3 regions of the Chryseobacterium sp. PCH239 genome follow, and region 2 is predicted to be linked to each of the others. Evidence: riboswitches for the same ligand, from Rfam matches in the RefSeq annotation. Region 2 holds a riboswitch; each other region holds the start of a gene.
The links. Region 2 has a riboswitch for cobalamin ahead of KBP46_RS12970 (TonB-dependent siderophore receptor). Riboswitches for the same ligand answer to the same signal wherever they lie in the genome.

Region 1 (7,237 bases), 1.8 Mb from region 2:
CCGCTTATTGGGCAGGGTCTTCTTATAGATCATCTGAAATGTTTTAAGAGGCTAGTAATAAGTAATTGTCGGGATTTAATAAAATTCCCTTCTTTGAATAAAATCCAGCCATACTGTTATGTACATAAAATCCCAGTACAAAATTTTTATAAGAAGTATCCAGGCTGAATTTCACTTCTTTCCCGTCTTTAGACCAGACCGGATTTTTAACGATAATGATGGTATTGCGGGTTTCTTTTCCATCAATGTATTCATATAATTTGAGCTGAAGAGTCTTTGTTTTTTTCATAGGCTGTGTGAATTGTACCACGATATTATTGAGATCAGTTTTCTCAAAGTCTTTATTATTGGAATTGACAACGGAAGGCTGGGAAATTTTGTTTCCTGTTTTCTTCGTCCACTTTAATAATGGAATATATAATTTTTCCAGATTCTTTTCCTTTTTATAAAGCTCTATAAGCTTCTCCGAGAATAAATTCTGAGCAATAAAACCGCGTCGGATATTCACTTTATGATAAATCGCTGAAAGACTGTCTGTTTTTTCTTCTGGAAATTTTTCGTTGATGAACAAATCGTAAACTGCCCATGTCATATATTCATTGAATGAATTTATTCCCGGGTATCCTGATTTTTTATCCCAATTCGTAAGGTTGAAGCTTTCCGTTATCTCCTTTGAGTACTGATCTGAAATAGGATTTACATACCCATGATCGATTTCTGAAAATACGGTGTGATTATCAAGAATCCTTCTTGCGAGGTTACCTTTTAAATTTCCAAGGATAAGATCTTCTCCGATATTTGGAAAGTCTACAGTTAAGGAGCTATTGATATCCCTGTGGCAATTCTGTCCGCCTACCAAAGGAGATATGGCAATAATGTATTTCTTATCTGTTTCATTGGCTGGTCTTTTTGCTATTTTATCCAAAAAAGTATAAGTATCATTGATGTAATAATACTCTTTGTAATTGGCAATTAAAGTATTGTAAAACGACTGATGATTTTTATAAAAGGTTCTGTAATTTGATTTCTTTACAAAGTCATTGATGAGCTCCAGATTTTCATCTACTTCTTTAGGACCAAAGGAATTGAAAGGAAAATCTCTTTTAAGTAAGCCTTTTTCATCAAAAGAAAATGCATAGAAATCAGTTCGGAAGCCTAAGAATTTTTTCCAATCTTTTCTTGAATAATTTACTTTTTTTAGTAAAGGATGATCTTTTACAGGCTCAAAATACGTGATGATTTCATCATAATACGGTGGGATTTTCTGTACGTCATAAGGATCTGTTCTGCCATATTCAGTGAGGGCCAGAATAATATTTCCTAATTCGTAACTTTCTGAAAGTTCAATTTTAACGTCTTTTTGTGCTCTTAATGTAATGGATAGGATAAGGGTAATGATTACAATAATCTTTTTCATGAAATATCGGTTCTTCTATAGTTTTTAGTGACAGCAATGTAAAAATAATTTTTTTGCCATGCTAAAAGTAAATAAAAAAACAAATGAAGTCCAATCATTCTTTGGTTGAGATATACTATGTTGTGTTGAATGGAAAAGTTTCGGGCGGCCTCTGGCCGCCCGAAACTTTATTGTTTATAGTATTTGGATTGGTTTCTTGAATTCGTCAATCGCTACAAAAGTAAAATCACCAATAATTGCTTTTTCTCTTTCATAGGAATACATCTGCTCGGTGTAAATTTCAACGTTTACTTTCATACTGGTTTTTCCCACGTATGAAACTTTCCCGATCAGCTCAACGATGGTTCCGGCAGGAATAGGTTTTTTAAAATCGATCTTGTCACTGCTTACCGTTACCACTCTTTTTCTGGCAAAACGGGTTGCTGTGATAAAAGCTACCTCATCCATCAGCTGCATCGCCGTACCTCCAAAAAGGGTATCATAGTGATTGGTTGTGTTAGGGAAAACCGCTTTAAAGATTCTGGTTTCGGATGCTTCAATTCTTTCTTCTGTAGTCATATATCATTATTAATTAAAGCGATAGGAAATGATTGGAAACAACAGAATAATAACAGGAACTTATAGAATTCCTGAAACAATCCATCAGATCAATACAACTTCAAATCGCGAAAGTTACATGTTTAAGAAAAAGGCAGGTCTCCTGACTTGTAACATCATTTATCTCCTTCCCATGCCTCGCACAGTGGATCTTTGATAAAGACTTCAGTTACTTACAGTTGCGCGACAGTCCGTGATTTTCACACGGTTCCCTTTTAATCTGCAGTGATGCAGAACCAATTTCTGTGATGAATAAGCGTAAAAACTTTTCGAATGCAAAAATAATGAATTTATTCCGGATTATGGTAAATAATCTGGCTGATTACTCTTCCTTTCTTAATCGTCCAGAGAGTAGTGTATCTGTTTTCTCCTGAACCGTTTATCATATAAAGAAAAATATTATCGTTGTCAAGTGAGGTTACTCCAACGTTTTCAAAATCCATGGTAGGCTGGAACATATTTTTGATGGCTTCTCTTACAAAAACAGATCCTCTTCCGGGTTGCTGTACTCTGATGGATTTGATTTCGGTCATACCTTCCGGAAGGTCATTTCCAATTCCCCATGGTTTTACTTTATCAATCGTAAGAATTTTTCCTTCGGCATCTTTTTCCTTTTTACGGTATCCTGCATTGGAAGGATAAATATCAATCACCACTTTGCTTCTTTGGGCAGTAGGAATCTTAGGATCAGAATTGTCAGTAAAAATAAGAGATCTTCCGTTTTTAGATTTAGATGGAGTGTAGGCAGGAAGCTGGTCTACATAAGCAATACGCCCTTTATTTACCATTCCTTCTTTATCCAGAGTTTCATACCGTACAAAAGGTTTGTCGTCATCCTGTTTCTCCGGATATTTGATCCAGATCCATTCTGTTTCTCCGGGAGCAGGTTTTACATAAACAAATACATCTCCTTTACGCATACGGATCTTGTCTACAATTTTTCGGTAATCGTCTTTATGTACACGTACGTTGGCATATCCTTCTTCAGCTTTTACAACTCCAAAAGGAACTTTAGTCTGCCCTTTTACAAAAGCAATAGATAAAATACTGAAAGCGGATAAATAGAATGCTTTGTTTATGAAAGTCATCATGAAAATTTTTTGATCCCTCAAATATATAAATTAAATGCTTTTCGGAAGATAATTATACCGCTGCAGTTCTTTTAAATCTTGTATTTGTTTTAGATAACCTTCACGCAGAAGAAATATTTGGTGTGAAATATCAAGAACTTCCTGATAATTATGATCAGAAATAATGAATCCCTTATACGCAGACTGTTCAATGATGGCAGCTTTCAATGCTACAGAAATTTTCGGAGAAAGACTATGGAAGGGTTCGTCCAGTAAAACAAAATCAGCTTCAGAATAAATTATCATTAAAGCTTCAATGACTCTCTGCTCACCTCTGGAAAGATCTTTAGGTTTTTCCGACAAAAAAGGACGGATCAGATCTGAAGTCAATAACAGATCTGTATTTTTTTTATTGCAAAAAAGAGGAATTAAGGTTTTAATGGTATTGTACTTCGGTAAGAAAATATCCTGTGGCAGATAAGCAATTCTGTTTTTTCTATCGGAAAGGCTTTTCAGAATTTTGTCATTGTATCTTATGAACTGGGTATCACTACTGACAGTTCCAAAAATAATTTTTAATAATGTTGATTTGCCAACACCATTTCTGCCCAGAATTCCAATAATCTGCCCGGTTTCACATCCTAAATAAATATCCCGAAGGATATTATTATCTTTAAAAGACTTGGTTATGCTGTCAATATGAAGCTTGCTCATAAAATTCCTGTTATTATTTTGACAATCACACAGACAGCTACCGTGAATCCCCAAAGGAAACCTCTGGAAAACCCTAAATTGGCATAAAAGTAATATTCATTTTTAAACCGGAGTTCATATATAAAATAATGAAGAACAGGAGATATTAAAAGAAAACTCAATCCAAAGTTCTCAATATTGAAAGAGGATAAACAAGAAGCTAATAAAGAAAATATCAAGGTGGGAATTATTATTTTTTTATAAAAAATCCAGAGAGTAGAAATACTTTTGAACATATATTAAAGCATAGAGTTTCTGTGTGTTTTACACTTTATTGTCAAAAATATTAAAAAATACAATGCTATATGGAGAAAGTATAAGCTATATTTGAAAAAATACCCTATTTTTCAAAGAAATTTTAAAACTGATAAACATGACCAAAAAACTACTTTTTGTATTCTCTTTTATATTGGGAATTTCAAGCCTTCAGGCAACCCACAAAATAGAAGAAGAACCTCAATCTTTATTGTACTGTGATACCAATGCTCCAACAGGAGTTCAGATGTCGAATATAACACTTACTTCTGGAACAGTTACCTGGACTGCAGATCCTAATAGTCCGGATAATATGATAAGATATAGAATACCAGGAACAACTTTCTGGATGACGGGTACACCCGTATCGGGTCAAAACTCTTTCACAATTACAGGTTTGCAACCTTGTACATCGTATGAAGTACAGGTAGTGAAAGTGTGTACAACACAGGGATTATGGTCTGATCCTATATTTTTTACCACTACCATTAATTATTGTGCAAGTGCTTCTACAGATACCACGATGATGCATATTTCCAATGTGACCGTAAATTCTACAGGAGTTACCTCTCCAATGGTAAGCGATTCCGGACCTTCCAATTATATAGATTACAGAAGTGACTTAAGCCGTAGAGTTAAGTTTTTTATTGGAACTACAGGAAATAAGCTTTCAGTAACCAATACCTGGACGGGAACTCCAGGCACAACAACAGTAACGGCGTGGATAGATCTTAATGCCAACGGAATTTTTGAATCCAACGAAAGAGTGATGGTGGCCAATAATGTTACTCAGGCTGCTCCGGCTGTATCTGTATTTACGATTCCAAGTTTGGCAGCAGTGAAACTATGCGGCGTTACCATGAGAGTTATCTCCAGTCAAACAATACCTTTAGATGCCTGCAGTACATTTACCTATGGGGAAGTTGAAGATTATGGAGTAGATTTAATCAATCTCACCCTTGGATTGGAAGAATCAGGAAAGTCTGTAAAACCTGAAATTTATCCTAACCCTGCCTCTGATGTCTTAAATATTTCAGGGATTTCAGAAGCCGCCGATTATGAAATTTATAATATTGCAGGACAGAAAATTGACGAAGGAAAAGTTTCAAATCACCATGTAAACCTTAACCATTTATCAAAAGGAGTTTATTTTATCCAGTTGAAAGATAAAGAAAAAGTAACCCGATTAAAATTCATTAAGAAGTAAAAATAGAAAAGAGTATTTGAAAAAATACTCTTTTTTTAATCTAGGAATTGTGTAGTAAAATATTGTATTTTGAATATTCAAAATTGATTTTTTATTCAATTAGAATGTTATTATAGGAACATCCTTATCCGGATAGTTATTAAACTGATTGATTATTTTCTGTAAATATTCATTTGTTGCCTCATAATTTTTATCTTTAATCCCCTTAAACTCATAATTAAAACTATCTCCCAAATCATTTTTGAAGTTAATGTGATGAGCGGCAGGGTCATTCATAAAATCATTGATGTCCTTTACTAGCTTTTCTTTTCTTATATTTTCTTTGTTGTTTGTTATTTCTGACTGCTCATTCAACTTTTTAATTTCAATCAGTTCAAAACAATAATCCTTATCTAATGATTCAGCTTTAATGACTAAACCTGGTAGTCCTGAAAAAACATAAGGTCCATCGTTGATTGGAATATCATGAGTGTATAAAAGTTTCCATTCTCTCTTTCCAAAATTAGCAAAAGCTTCATAAGATATGTAATCATTGTACTTTCCAAACTTCTTGATATTGTAATACTTGATATTGTTTTCCTTATACCAGTAATTAAACTGGTTAAAATTACCTCCTATGATGTAATGATTTTTTGATAAATCTTTAAAAATTTTAAACCTCAGAAATGAACTAGTAACGAATGCCACATCTTTAAAATTATTTTCTTTAACAAGGGAATCTATTTTTTCTTTATTCAGATTATAAAAAATACTTTGTCCATTAATTATTTTTAAGGCCATATACTCTTTTGCAAATGAATCACTTTGTTTTAAAGGTTTAAACCTGACTTCGTAAATAATTTGATAATTTTGTCCAAAATAAATAGAGAAAGATCCCAAAAGGAATATAATACTAACGACTTTGGATAAAATACTTTTATTAATCATTAAATTTTTCACTTAATATTTTTTGATAAAATTCTTTTTCAGAACTATTTATATAGTCCAAATAGCGAAACTTGTTAAGGAAATAAAATTTTTGACAACTTTTGGATAAATACTGATTAGTATTGTCATCTTTTGTAGTTTCAATGATAGTATAGGTTGGAAGCTCTATTCGTAATACATCTTTATTTTTTGCTAAGATCTCTATAATTTTATAATGATAATAATCATTACAACTGAATTTTAAAATATCAGTTTTTATATATTTTTTATAATAATAGTCAATGGCCTCCTGAGAAAAATTCTTATTTTCTGTGCTGTTGACAGCCGAAAAAATGGTGTTAAGCCAATTGTATTTGATATAATTTTTCATTTTCTTTACAGAATTGTTCTCAGTATCCGCCGATATAATACTTTCTTGCTTGATATTATTCATAATGTTAAGCAAGATAAGTTCTGAAGATCTTTTTAATTCTCCAAGATTTTTTTTCTTAATGGCATTTAGGTAAATATTTATTTTTCCAAATGTTTCAATATTCAGTTTCTCATTAATGTATTCATGGATATTGGCCTTATCACCATTGTAAATAATATTATTATCATTTGTAATAATAATATTAAGCTTTTCTTTGGGTTCAAGAAATACATTAATAAATTTATCAAGTCTATTATTATTTTTGACTGAGATTCCCTCTGTAATATCAGGAAGCTCTTTTTTTTCATGATCATTGATAACAATTTCTTTTTGGTTATTATTTATGACGATGATTTCTCCTGTATTATTTGTTATGGATACTTTTTGGGAGGCAAAAGTGGAGAAATAAAATAAGAGGATATATGATATCCTCTTACTTAAATATGATTTTTCCATATTCAGATTGATGTTAACGAATGCATGTTGGCTCATTTCTATAGCATCTACAAATATTAAAGCAAGCTTCTGCATTATCTGCAATAGTGTCTATTGGAGGTAATCCAGATCCTGACGGACTACAATGACAATTAGGTTCTAAA
Region 2 (7,237 bases):
TATTGGAAACATTGACAACGATATAGAGCTTGCTTCCATAAACTTTGATATCATTTCCTACATCCCCCAACTCTTTTACGACATTGGGATTGATTTCTGCGTAGATATTCCGGTAATAGGTCCCTTTGATGTAATCAAAAAAATCAAGGGTACATTTATTACTCCCCATATTCCCTTCATTGAGCATATAGAAGCCTTTTATTGCTGTATTTTCTGAAGGAAGCCCTTCTACCACTTCCTGACGGACAATAATTTCATCTGTACGGCATGAAGTAAGAAAAGCTAATACAAGAAATAAAAAATAAAAGTTTAGTTTTCTCATAGGGTGAAGTTTAGAATAAGTTTAAAGTTTCTTCCGGGCATCGGATAATTGAGGACAACATCATAGTATTGATTGAAAATATTATTCATCTCAAGGCTTATTTTAAACTGATGATTCGCCCAGTTGAATTTTTTCTGAACAGACAAATCGTGCGTATACCAGGGCTGCACATAATTGTATTGAATGTTATCCTGATTCACGTCATATCTTTCTCCTACGTACATTGCACTGTAATTGAAACTCCAGTCTTTATAATCTGCCATAAGACTGAAAGATCCACTATGCCATGGGGTATAAGGAATCTGATTGCGATAAAACGTGTCTTCCGGATCACTTATATCTCTCGCGCTTTGATAGGTGTAGGAAAGCAAAGGTCGGAGGGTTACTTTTCCAAGCTGCATTTCAGTCTGTACATTCACATCTGCACCAATGATTTCAACCAGTCCAAGGTTCATCATCAGCCAGCGGAACATGCTTCCGTTCGGAGCTGCCACAATTTTATCCTGTACTTTATTGTAGTAACCGTCTACTTTAGCATAAAATGTTTTAAAGAAACGGTTGTTATAATTCTTCTGATAAGTAAATCCTAAATCATATTGATTGGTGAATTCCGGTTTCAGATAGGTATTTCCGATATTGGTATAATACAAATCATTGAAGGTCGGAAGTCTGAAAATTCTTTTATAGAAAGCCCTTAGAGTAATCTCCGGAATTTTTTCCGGCTGATAGCTCATAAACACCGCAGGTGTCCACTCTCTGGCATCTCCCGGTCTTTTATTTTTTCTTACTTCTTCAAAAGTAAAGGTTCCTAAAAGGCTTCCCAAAATTTTGAATCTGTTCCACTGATAGGTTGTTGCCAATGCTACCAAGGTAGTGTAACGTGTAGGATAAGAAAAATTATCCAGATTGGCATCCAGGTTATTATACTGAAAATCTCCACTCAGGCTGACATCCCAATTGGGAGTGATTGAGTAAATATTGGAAGAGGAAAGATAAAGTTCCCTTTGGATGTAGGTATTATCGGTATAAATAATAGACTGCGAACGAACTGTGTCCATGAAATGGGTGTAATCGTAAGCAAATTTTGCTTTAAGCTGTGTTTCAAATTTCGGGAACAGTTTTTTTCTCAGATTAGCCTGTACAAAATAATTCTCATCGGAAAGCCTCGCTCCTCTTCCTTCAAAGCGCCCGTTAACAATAGGTGCCGGCATTCCGCGGTTTGAAATATAACCGTAGCCACGGATATTCCAACTTCCGTTATTTAAAGTTCCGTTGAGAGAAGTTTCAAAACGTTTTGCTTTGATATCTGAGTCCTGTCTTTTTGCAATGGTATCATAGGCTTGTTGCCCATCAGGATATTTCTTGGCATAACGAAATCTGTAAATTCCGTCACTCTGCATAAATTCGCCACTGAAACTGGCAGAAACCCTGTCTGAAATTTTCTGTTCCAATCGGAATGAAGGATTAAAGAGATCAATAGATGCACTTTTTGCTCTTATCACCAAATTGGTTTTTCTATTTCCTTTAAATACGGGTGTTTTAGGCTGTAAATAGATAGACCCAGAAGAGCCAAAGTCCTTTGCTGGCTGAAAAATTTCACTTTTCTGTCCGTTATACAACGATATTTCTTCCAGATCATCCAAAGAGTACCTTCCCAGATCCACCAGTCCGTTTTGAGCATTTCCTAATTGAATTCCATCATAAAAAACCCCTACATGCTGGCTTCCCATGCTTCGGATGTTGATGGTTTTCAAACCACCCAATCCTCCGTAATCTTTAATCTGAACGCCTGAAAAATACCGCAGTGCATCTGCAACGGAATGACTGTTTAGTCTTTCCAGCTGTTCTCCCTGCAGCGTTTGTGCCGGAAGGATTTCTTTAAAATTCTTTTTGTAAAGATTAATTCCTTTAATCGTCTCTTCCTGAAGACTGTCCTTCTTCTTGGTTTGAGAAGATAAAAGTTGAGATGTAATCACCAATATTGTGAAAACAGCTTTATGAATTGCAGAAGTAATTAGTTTTGCTGCCATTAGCTCATTTAGGGTAATGAAGACGCTAATGGGGTATAAGAATACAACGACAAAGCACAGCTGTCACTGCACAGAATCATTGATGTCCTAAGCTTTATTCCACGAAAGCGTCAAACGATTATTGTCTGGCAGGTCTTCTGACTTACTCCATTTTTGAAATCCTTCCCATTAAAAAACAGTGGATATATTCTTCAAAAACTTTGGTGCGGAGCTTACAGCAGCGGGTCTGTCCCGGATTTTCACCGGATTCCCTTTTAAGAGCTTTTTACGGCTCACCAAATTCCGGCAAAGATAAATAATTATTCCTAATCCCCAACTAAAATCATGATTTATAAACAATTAAAGCTCCCGAAGGAGCTTTAACATCATTTATTGGGGGTTTCGCTTTAAATGCCAATATTCAGGAAAACACTGAATCTCGATTTGGCTTCAATATCTCCTCCCGCCAGATGCGTGTACATGGGAAGCATGATTTCACTTCCCAGGCTCAGCTTTTTGTAAGAGGCTTCAAATCCCAGTTTTCCGTACAAAGCACTACCAGCAGTATTCGGCAGTGCCTCATCAAACTGTTTGTTCTGGGCGTAGACTTCACCCTGAACTCCAGTTTTTACAGAGAATATAGATTTTTCATTTCCTGCAACCTGATAAAAACCTGTTGCTGCATAGTTCCATTGGTTTCCAAAACGGTAATTTTTCCTGTTCTCTGTTTTAATGGTGTAATCTGTATTAACCAGTACGGCTACTTTATTTTTCTGAAACTTATAATTCAAAGCCGCCTGATAATCCCAGCTTCCGGTTCCCAGCTGAAAGCTTGGGTTGACACCGGATGCCCCTTTTTCATCAAACTTCCCGAGTGGAATTTTCAAGCCCAAACCTCCGCTCAGATGATGGAAATTATCTTTAGAGCTCATCAGCTGGTAAATTCCCATCAGGTTTAAATCTCCTATTCCATTGATTCTGATATCTCCCTGCATCGTTTTCTTTTCATGGAAATGGAAGGGCAGACTTGCATAAACACTTAGTTTTTTAGTCAGTGGAATCTTCCCCCACAGCTGCAACGTATTGAAATACTGATCCTGCGTGAGGTCTTTTACAAATAAGTTTTCCTTGGCTTTGTAATGCTGTGCAAAGTATTTGATTCCGATAAACTGTGGATTCAGCAAAGATTCAAAGCCGGAAGATCCATTTCCTGCTGCACAGCCACAGGCATCACAATCATCATCAAAATCGAATCTGTTAAGCGCTTCGGGAGCAACATAAGCACTGTCTCTGATGGTTTTTGCCTGATACTGATTCAACAGGATCAAACTTACTATCAATATAATCTTCTTCATGTTTTTTATAAATTATTCTGCAAATTTTGGATTGGATATAAAACTTTTATCCGATAATGTTTTCAGGAACGCAATGATGGATTGTTTTTCCTGGCTGTTCATAGCAATTCCTATGTGACCATTCTGTTTAAGCTGTGGATCAAGATTAACATTATCTTCCACCTGATCCGAATAGAAATTGAGTACCGCATCTAATGTATAAAACCTTCCGTCATGCATATAAGGTGCGGTATATTCTACATTTCTCAGACTCGGAACACGGAATTTCATCCAATCTACCTGATTCAGGCTCACTCTGTATCTACCTGCATCCTTGAATTCTGTATTGTAATACATTCCGGTATTTCTGAAACTCTCATCCGTAAACAGCTCTCCGCTATGACAGGAAGCACATTTCTGATTGAATAATGTCATTCCCTGGGATTCTATTGAAGTCAACTGTTCTTTTCCCTGTCTGAACCGGTCATATTTTGAATCTGCAGAAATTAAAGAAGCCATAAACTGTGATAATGCTTTTAAAATTCTTTCGCCGGTAATGGTTTCGTCTCCATAAGCTTCTCTGAACAGTTTTTTATACTTCTGATCATCTTTTATTTTCGAAATAGCTTCCGGTATGGAGCTGTCCATTTCATTCACATCAGTAATCGGGCTGATGGGCTGCTCATTCAGATTGTGAATCACTCCGTCCCACATATATCTTTTCAAAAAAGCCATATTCTGGATGGGCGGTGCATTCCTGATTCCGATTCTGTCGTCTACCCCATGGCTTACCGTATGACCGTGATGGGTAAAAGCATTTTCCTGTATATGGCAGAAACCGCATGAAATGGTATTATTTCTTGAAAGTCTGCCTTCATAGAATAATTTTCGTCCCAGCTCCACTCCATTTTTGGTCACCGGATTAATGGATGTATCAAAAGTCATTTCCGGAAAATAAGAAGGAAACTCAAGATTGTAGGCTTCATCTTTTTCCAATGGCTGAATCACCTCATCAGAACATGAAATGCAACTCAATACAAATACAAGCAGAACCAGTATCGTTTTAACAAAAAAATTAATCATTGTGAACGTGGTCTACTTTAAACATTTTTGTAAGATTATTGGTAACATCTACCAGGTGCTGGTTTGAACCCATCAGCATATCATTGGCTGTGCTAAGTGTAAGTGTCCTATCTCCGCTCAAAAATTGGTTCAGGTCTGCAAGAATATGGACAGAAGGACGAATTTTTGCCGTTACCCTTGCTGTTGTCGGAAGATTCAGTGTAATTTCGCAATACAGATCAGGTGTATTGTTGGCTGCAGTATTTCCCATATTTCCTGTGTGATTCATAAATTCTTTTGAAGGAGAATCTGTACCGTATTTCCCTTCCAGTTTTACAAATACATAACCGGCAGCCCATGACCAGGACATTCCCTTCTGCTTGGCTTTTGTCCAGAATTCAGCCTGTCCGTCCTGTCCCAGCAAATACGCTTTTTGACTCACACCTAATCCAAATCTTATTTTTTTGTAATTGTTTTTCGGAACGCCATCCAGATTAAGATAAACAATTCCGGCTACCGCATCTGCCTGATCTACGATAAAAGCACCTTTGTCAGGATTATTTTCGTTGTATTTAAATTCGTTTCCGTTCTCGTCTATCAATGCGATATTACTGATGACGTATTTCAAAGCAGAAAAGTTATGTTTCTGTCCGTTAGCAGAAGTCTGAACCGTCTGATTTAGAACGATATCTCCCACATTGTTAAATCCGTTTTCAAATTTGATCTGAAGTTTTCCAGGCGTAGTATCCTGTGGGTTCTCATCATCCCTGCTGCTTTCGCAGGCTGTAAAAGAGAATACAGTAAAGGCAATAAAGAATAGTGATAAAAATTGAGAAATTTTCATTGTTGATTTTTTAAGTTAAATTAATTTGAATGGCTGTAACAGCATTGTTTTTTTACCACAAAAAGCACAAAAGTTCTTACACTTAAGTTTATTAAGTGATACGTATTATGTTCAGAAGAGCACTTAAACTTTTTAAAAATCTTTGATTTTTAATTGAGTAAGCTTTTGTGACTTTTTTGGTTGAATAGTGATAGTTTAACTTAAAAAACCGGTGGTTTGAAAATATGGGTAAGAAACAGAAAAGAATAAGCTGTTTCGTAAGTGAAATTGAAACTGAAAAACTGACGTCTTTCCGTAGTGTTGACCGTTGTAGTTTCAGGAAGAATATAGGTATCAAGAATTTTCTGTCCTGAGTTTTTTATTTTTTGAAAAGGTGAAGATTCTGAATCATTGGCTTTGGCGAGCTCTTTACTCAGGTAACATTTTCCGTTACAGTGAACCTCCGGCCTGGTTTTATTGATACAGAGAACTTTAACGATATAATCATAATTTACAGCATACTCTACCACGGGCACTAAAGGTCTTAGCACCATATAGAAGGTAAAAAGTATGCTGTACAATATTTTCATCAGATTATTTCTTGCTTATCGCTTCATCATATCTTCTGCTGATTTCTTTCCAGTTGGTAACATTCCAGATCGCGGTAAGATAATCTGCTCTTTTATTCTGATATTTTAAATAATAAGCATGCTCCCATACATCAATGCCGAAGATTGGAGTTCCTTTTTCTTCTACAACATCCATCAAAGGATTGTCCTGATTAGGAGTAGAGGAAACAAACAGTTTTCCATCTTTCCCTACAGAAAGCCAGGCCCATCCTGAACCAAAACGGTCTGCACCTGCCTTAGACATTTTTTCCTTAAAAGCATCCATACTTCCGAAAGTTTCAGTGATAGCTTTTGCTAATTTTGCTGAAGGCTGTGTATTTTTCTGAGGTGTAAGGACCGTCCAGAACAATTCGTGGTTGTAGTGTCCTCCTGCATTATTTCTTACTGCAGCAGGCAATTTTGAAACATTGGAAAGAATCTGAAACAAAGTTTCTTTTTCCTGTGGAGTTCCAGCAATGGCTTTATTCAAGTTAGCAGCATATGCTGCACCGTGTTTTGAATAATGAATTTCCATCGTTTGGGCATCAATATTTCCTTCCAAAGCATTATAAGCATAAGGAAGAGGCGTCTGCTTAAACTGAGCCATTGTAAATTGGGCTGCGAAAACTGCAGTTAGAGCAGCTATTTTCAAAATCTTCATAATTTTTTTGTTTATGGTTGAACAATGTTTTCTTTTTAAGTGGGAGGATGGGTGATCGATGCTGGAAGTAATTGATGTTATAGCCTAACTTCTTCAACTTCTATTTCCTTTTACAGCCATCTCAAAAAACTGCTAGAGCTTCATAGTCTGGAATAACTTCCAGTTTCAGACATCCGGCTTCCCCCCTTCCCTATTTCAATAATTTTTTAATATCCTCAATAAGAATTTCTCTGTCTGGGTGATATTTTCCTGTCAGCATAGGTGTTTTACCTTCCGGATCTCCATAATTCAGTCCTGAATAATAGAGAATAGGCATATTTTCCTTGTTGTATCTGCATCGGATATTTCCTTCCTGATCTACCAGCGCAATCATTCCGCTGTGGTTCAGGCTTTCTCCTTCATCTTCTTTATCACCTAC
Region 3 (7,237 bases), 1.7 Mb from region 2:
AAGACCGTGCTTCCATTCTTCCTGCAGGCCATACTCCAAACGGAGCTTTCTGGTTTGATGACAGTACAGGAAATTTCATTACCAGTACATGGTATATGAATGATCTTCCACAGTGGGTAAAATCATTCAACTCTCAGAATCTTCCTGAGAAATTAGTAGCGAATGGCTGGAATACTTTACTTCCAATCAACGAATATACAGAAAGCGCACCGGACAATTCTCCTTGGGAAGGTTTGTTGGGAAGTGCAAAAACACCTACTTTCCCTTACAGTAATCTAGCAAAAGACTACCAGACTAAAAAAGACAATATCCGTTATACACCTTTCGGAAATACTCTGACTTTAAAATTGGCTGAAGCTTCTGTAGAAGGTGAAAAACTAGGTGGAGATAATATCACAGACTTTTTAGCCATCAACCTCGCATCTACAGATTATGCAGGACATAAATTCGGACCGAATTCTATTGAAGTAGAAGATGTTTATATCAGACTAGATCAGGATTTGGCAGAATTCTTCAAATATCTTGATTCAAAGGTAGGAAAAGGAGAGTACACCGTTTTCCTTTCTGCTGACCATGGTGGAGCACATTCTGTAGGATTCCTTAAAGAACATAAAATCCCGACAGGTTTCTTTGGAGAAGATGCGGAAAAGAATCTGAACCAGAAACTGAAAGAGAAATTCGGAGCCGATAAACTGGTCAACGCCATTGATAACTATCAGGTTTATTTCGACAGAAAAGTATTGGCAGACAAAAAGCTTGAATTGGATGATGTTAGAAACTTTGCTGTAAAAGAAATTGAGAAGGATCCTACCGTTTTATATGCTGTTTCTGTAGACAAAGTTCAGGAGTCAAGCATTCCGGAGCCTATCAAACAAAGAATTATTAATGGAATCAACAGACAGAGAAGTGGGGATATCCAGTTAATTTCTCATGATTCTATGCTTCCACCATATTCTAAAACAGGAACTACACACAGTGTATGGAATTCTTACGATTCTCACATTCCATTAATCTTTATGGGTTGGGGAGTGAAGCAGGGAGAAAGCAACAAAGAATATCACATGACAGATATTGCTCCTACGGTATCTTCCTTATTGAAAATCCAGTTTCCAAGTGGAAATGTAGGAAATCCGATTACCGAAGTTATTGGTAAATAAATTGAAAATTTCAGATCATAAAAAAACATCCCAATTTGGGATGTTTTTTGCTTTCATAGCTTACGATGTTCTTATCATTTGCTGTATCTGTTTATGAAACTTCTTATTCTGTTTTCTGATTTTTATAATAGAATATAGAAGCAAAACGATCAAAATGCATCCCAGAAGAACTGAAGCCATTTTAATATAACGATAATGAGATTTCAGTTTCTCACTTTTCAAAGCTGTTTCCTTGTTGTGGTTGTCGATCACCTGATTAATAGATTTCAGTTCATTCTGCTTTCTTTTAAATCTCATTTCCATGTGTTTTTTGTTAAACTGCTGATAGAGATTCTGTTGTCCCATAGCAAGATAATTCTCAGCCAATTCTTTATAAAGTCCTTCGTTCAGGATAATATCTCCGGTATTTTTAGAAAGATCCTCAGCTTTTAGTAAAAGGCTTATCGCTGTTTGATTTTCATGTCTTTGTTTGTGTATTTCAGCAATTCCTTTCAAAGCGAATGCTTCCAGACTTTTACCATAATTCTTCCGGGCATAGCTGACAGACTGTAAAAATGACTCTTGTGCCTTGTCAATCTCATTAAGGTTCAGATAACAGTACCCAATATTGTAGTATACCACACTCATATTGGAGTAAGTGGTTTTCTTTATGGGAACCTTTTCATAATTTCGTATAGAAATCAGGAATTTTTCCAGAGCAATTTCTGAATTAGACTGACTTTTATATACCATTCCTCTTATTGCGTAGCTTGCAGCCGTTTCAATATATTTCTCCGGATTTTTTTCAGGAATTTTTGCAATATACTGTTCTGCCTCATTCAGTGTTTCTAAGCATTTGTTGAAAAGTTCCATTTGCTGATATTGGATCGCCACTGAGATGAGAACACCTGCCTGGCTTCTGGCATCATTGGTTTTCTGAGACAGTTCTTTTGCTTTTAAAATATATTGTAAAGACTCTTCAAAATTTCTTTTAGCAATATTGGCTGTTGAAAGCAGCATATAAAGATTAATGGAAGTTTTGATATCATGAGATTTTTTTAATAATTGTTCTCCGATTGTGATGGTATTATCGGGGTTGTCGTAAATTTCAAGTTTGGCCTTTCTTAGTAAGATACTATCAGGTGTCTTTTGTGCCTTCATACCATTACAAAAGGCAACTAGCAACACTATTATTTTAAAAATTAATTTCATAAGGCTTTTGTTTTACTGATTTCCTGAATATAGGCATTGGGAGACATTCCGGTAACAGATTTGAAAACAGTAGTGAATGCACTGTGTGATGAGAATCCTGAATATTCTGCCAGATAACTTACTTTATAATTAAGAAAAGTAGAATCAGTTCTTAATAACTGTACAATATGATTGATTCTAAGCTTGTTAATATATCCGTTGAAGTTTTTTTCCTTATTATTAATAATTTCTGAAAGGTATTTTGTATTGATTTCCATTTGAGAGGAAAGCAGAGACAGAGACATGTTTTTATTCAGAAACCGGTCGGATTTTTCAAATTCTTCCAGCTTTTGGAGAATTTCATCTTCTTTTTCCCTGGATATTTTTGTTGTGCCAGGATCTTTTGTCGCTGGAGTTGTTTTGTGTAAAATGATGGGTTGAGATTTTTGACTGATCTGTTTTTCAAAGAAATCAAACTGTTTTTTTAAGTCTTTATTTTTACTTTTTATGAGTAAAAAATAAGTAAGCAAAACCAGAATGATCAAAGATAAAATCAGGATTAGAAACCAGAAAGATCTTAGAAGCAGATGTTTCTGAAATTCAATATTTTTATTTTGATTGGTTTCCACAAGCTTCACAAGGTATCGTATTCCTTCTTTTGAGCTGGAATCTGTTTTTGTTTTTACATCATTGTAAAGTTTATTGTACTGATGGTATTTTGCATCATTATGTAGTGCGTAGTAATTACGGGAAAGTGATTCGTAGATTTTAATTTTTAAATTATTAAAAGGAAGATTTTCAATCAATTGAAGACCTGCTTCCAGTTTTTCAATAGCTGTTGCATAATCTTGTCTCAGAAAATAATATTGGGAGAGGTTTTCATAGGCCAGAGCTAAAAGAAAAGGTTGGTTTTTCTGATGTTCAAGATCTGTAATAATACTGTCTATAAGGGTTTTATATTCAGGTAGTTTATTTAGTTTCAGCAGATAGGAAGATCTGAAAATTCTGTTTTCAATTGTTAAAATTCTATTCTCTTCATTATAATCGCCAAGGTATTGATTACTCTGATCTAGAATTTTTAAGGCTTCAGGATAGTTTCTGTTGATTCCCGAGTTCAATGCCTGAAGCTGATATAATTTTGAAGTGGTAATTCTTAATGCCGGACTATTGCTTTTAAGAAGCTTCTGATCAGACAAGAGATGAGAAATAATTCTTTTCGATTGATTGTACAAACCCAGATTCTGATACTGATCGGCAAGGTTATAATCACTGAAGACCTGCATACAATAAGAAAGATCGTTTTTCTGATCAGGCTCTTCTTTTTGAGCGAAAATATTGACAGATTGTACATATTCCCCCTTCATGGCAAAAGCTTGTGAAATAATATTTTGAAGTACAATTTTGTGTTCCGCGTTTTGATCACTCACAAGAATTCCCTGGGTATAACTTATGCATTCGTCAGGATTCTGATATAATTTCAGAAATGCTTTATCTGCTAACATATTGAAGTCCGGACCGGACTGCCCTTTGGTGGTAAGGGAGCAGAAAATAAAAATAAACAGTAAAGTTTGAAATAATTTTTGTCTCGTTAATTTGCTTTTTGTGTTTTTTTGAATAATTCTGGTAAAATCCATATTCAAAATATTGTTTTGTATCTATTTAGTTATCAGTCTTGTAAATAATAAGTTCTTTTAAAATTCACGAATTATGAAAGCCAATTTCTTTTGGCAAGGTGAATATTGTATTAATATTGTTTTCACCAATTCGAAACGCTAAATATAATAAAATATGAAAAATTTTTACAAAGTATCAATGAAAATGTTGACAGCTTGTCTTTTTCTGAAATTTGGTTTTGCAGAAGCTCAGCTTACGGTAATAGGTTTGGGAAATTATAATGTAGGGGCAGTCTCTGACAATGGAGTGGTAAGCATGCATACAAGCGCAGGAGGAATATATAAATGGAATGCAGCAGGAGGACTTGTACAGATAGGTTCTATATCAAACGGTTATCCGGCAGCGGGTAGAACTGTTGTTTCGAATGACGGAACCAAAATTTCGTCCTCTATAACAAATGCAGCAACGGGATTTAATGAAATATCAACCTATGATGTAGCTACTTCGACCTGGGTAAACAGAGGCGGGCTTGTTCCTACAGGATGGGACGGTAGTGTAAGTTCAACCTGGGGGATGACTACCAATGGAAGCACGATTGTAGGTTTAGGTTTTCTTACTGCTGCAAACGCACATGCTGTGAAATGGGATGAAGTAAACGGAATGGTAGATCTGGGAAGTATCGTTGCAGGACGCAGCTCCAGAGCAAACGCAATCAATGCGGCAGGAACAGTAATTGTAGGTTGGCAGGATGAGCCAAACGGAACAAGAAGTGGGGCTAAATGGCAGGATGGAGTAGAAACTTTTATTACTGATAATAATGGAAATAATGTAGGGGAAGCAGGAGGAATTTCTGCAGATGGAAATACAATCATAGGCTCAGCAAATCCTAATCCCTATGTCTGGAATGCTGCAAGCGGACTTACTTACATAACGCATCCTAATGCTTCTTTCAGCTTCAAAGGAGGAGCAACAGGAATTTCTGCGGATGGAAAAAAAGTAATTGGGTATTATAGAGCATTTGGAGCACCTCCTATGTCAGGGGAAGGTTTTATCTGGACTTCTGCTACCGGAAGGATCAATCTGAATGATTATGCAGCCTCTTTGGGAATTGCAACGAATGGAGTAACCATGGGGCTTCCCTTGGCCATTTCACAGGACGGAAAGAAAATTGCCGGATCAGGGACGAATGCTTCAGGGCAGATGATCGCTTTTTATCTGGATACTTCTCAATTTTTATCGGTGAATGATGCAGTGAAAGAGAAAAATAATATGGGTGTCTATCCTAATCCTGTGACTGATATTCTATATTTTAAAGGAACAGGAAAAATAGAGAAAGCCGAAATTTATAATATGGTGGGACAAAAGGTAAAATCATTTGATTCGGTAGAAGGGCAGATTGATGTTTCATCCCTGTCAAAAGGAGATTATATTTTGCAATACTCTATGAAGGGAGGAAAACAAGAGACTTATAAATTCATTAAAAAATAACATATATAAATAGTAAAGTAGTGGGATGAATGGCTGTTTTCAATATTGAAAGCGGCCGTTCTTTTTTGTGTATATAGCAAAAGGATAGCATGTTTTGTATAGAAAAGTCTGGTTTTTGGTGAATACATATAAAAAACTATCTTTGCAAAAATTTTGGTTTCCAGTATTTTGGAATGAAAAGGGAATCGGGTGTAACTCCCGGACTGTCCCCGCAACTGTAAATCGCAACTCAAGTTTCTGCAAAAAACCACTGTTTAATAACGGGAAGGTGCAGAATGCGAAAGTCAGGAGACCTGCCGGAATTATAATTAAAAAACATATTGCTTTCGGAGGAAAAGTAAAAAAGTATGGATATAAAAAGATCTTTAGTACTGCTTTTTTCATCTTATGGCTGTTTTCTTTTTGCACAAGAGAAAGCCATCGATACTGTTTATGTCTTCGACAATCAGATGAATAGGGTGAAACTTTTTCATCCCGTAAAAATAATTTCGGCAGAAGATGCTGAGAAAAACTCCAGTAATCTTTCTGAACTTCTGAGATTTCAGTCACAGGTTTTTATCAAAGAAAATGGCCGTGGTGCCGTTTCTTCACCTTCTTTCAGGGGAACTACCGCTCAGCAGACTGCTTTTGTGTGGAATGGAATTAATATCAATTCTAATTTTCTGGGACAGGGAGATATTAATAATATTGCTTTGTTCGGCTATGATCAGATTGGTATAAAAGCTGGTGGTGGAAGTGTAGTATATGGGAGTGGTGCCATCGGGGGAAGTATTCACCTGAATAATACCCTGGATTTTAATAAAGGCTTCCATGGTTCTTTATTTTCTGAAGTGGCTTCTTTTAATACCTATAATAACTTTATAAAAGGTTCTTACAGCAATGATAAGTTCAGTTTTAAGGCTTCTGGAAATTATTCTGTAAGTGAAAATGATTATAAGGTAAGTGACCTGAACTATATCAACAGAAACGGAAGTTATTACAATACAACGTTCAATGTAGGAGCATCCTATAAAATCACAAACGATCATAAAATTTCGTGGCAGAGCCAGTTTTTTGATTCTTCACAACGCTTTCCTGTATATGAAGAAACGGGAACAAAAACGAAATATAAAACTCAAAGTGTAAGAAGCCTTCTTTCCTGGGACTGGAACAAAACAAAGTTCAGTAATTCCCTTAAAGCAGCTTATACGGAAGAGAATTTTCAATTTTTTGGTTCGTTAAATCAGCCTAAATCAAGTAGTGGAACCGGGAAAAATTATATCTTTAAAAATGACTTTAATTATTTCCTGAATTCAAAGTGGAATTTTAATATCATAGGAGAGTTTCAGGTTAATAAAGGAGAAGGATACCAAAACGGAATATCCAGCGTCAGCAGAAATATTGGTTCTGTTTCAGGATTGTTAAGATATTTTGCAACAAAAGATCTGCGTTTTGAGGGTGGATTCAAGAAAGATTTTGTGGAAGATGTGAAGTCACCGTTGATGTATTCGTTCTCCGGAAAATGGAGTGCAGCAAAATGGTATGATGTAAGCCTTAATGTATCAAAAAACTTCAGATTTCCATCCTTTAATGATATTTATTATGAACCGGGAGGAAATAAAGACCTGAGACCGGAAACCTCTACCCAGCTCGATATGACGAATGTGTTCAAAGCAGGAGATTTCAGACTTACTTTGTCTCCATACTATATGAACATCACAGATCTTATTGCATGGCTTCCAACGGCTAAAGGATACTGGCAGGCATTCAATGTCAATAAAGTTGAATCCTATGGATTAGAATCCCAACTGTCCTTTAGCAAACAATGG

Region 1: linked by a shared signal. The riboswitch ahead of KBP46_RS21305 (acyl-CoA thioesterase) and the one ahead of KBP46_RS12970 (TonB-dependent siderophore receptor) in region 2 are both predicted to bind cobalamin.
Region 3: linked by a shared signal. The riboswitch ahead of KBP46_RS20625 (TonB-dependent siderophore receptor) and the one ahead of KBP46_RS12970 (TonB-dependent siderophore receptor) in region 2 are both predicted to bind cobalamin.

What each region holds. Positions count from the first base shown of each region.
Region 1 is NZ_CP073027.1:4,630,502-4,637,738, forward strand. It holds gene KBP46_RS21300 (DUF4932 domain-containing protein) at 44-1,417, opposite strand; gene KBP46_RS21305 (acyl-CoA thioesterase) at 1,592-1,975, opposite strand; cobalamin riboswitch at 2,090-2,270, opposite strand; gene KBP46_RS21310 (hypothetical protein) at 2,305-3,105, opposite strand; gene KBP46_RS21315 (ATP-binding cassette domain-containing protein) at 3,136-3,798, opposite strand; gene KBP46_RS21320 (GEVED domain-containing protein) at 4,211-5,299, shown strand; gene KBP46_RS21325 (GLPGLI family protein) at 5,399-6,238, opposite strand; gene KBP46_RS21330 (hypothetical protein) at 6,219-7,094, opposite strand.
Region 2 is NZ_CP073027.1:2,780,761-2,787,997, forward strand. It holds gene KBP46_RS12965 (YncE family protein) at 1-322, opposite strand, end outside; gene KBP46_RS12970 (TonB-dependent siderophore receptor) at 319-2,352, opposite strand; cobalamin riboswitch at 2,462-2,647, opposite strand; gene KBP46_RS12975 (transporter) at 2,739-3,686, opposite strand; gene KBP46_RS12980 (cytochrome-c peroxidase) at 3,699-4,748, opposite strand; gene KBP46_RS12985 (MbnP family protein) at 4,741-5,571, opposite strand; gene KBP46_RS12990 (hypothetical protein) at 5,772-6,140, opposite strand; gene KBP46_RS12995 (superoxide dismutase) at 6,145-6,819, opposite strand; gene KBP46_RS13000 (SCO family protein) at 7,010-7,237, opposite strand, start outside.
Region 3 is NZ_CP073027.1:4,469,469-4,476,705, forward strand. It holds gene pafA (alkaline phosphatase PafA) at 1-1,157, shown strand, start outside; gene KBP46_RS20610 (tetratricopeptide repeat protein) at 1,218-2,348, opposite strand; gene KBP46_RS20615 (AraC family transcriptional regulator) at 2,345-3,961, opposite strand; gene KBP46_RS20620 (T9SS type A sorting domain-containing protein) at 4,116-5,429, shown strand; cobalamin riboswitch at 5,567-5,745, shown strand; gene KBP46_RS20625 (TonB-dependent siderophore receptor) at 5,777-7,237, shown strand, end outside.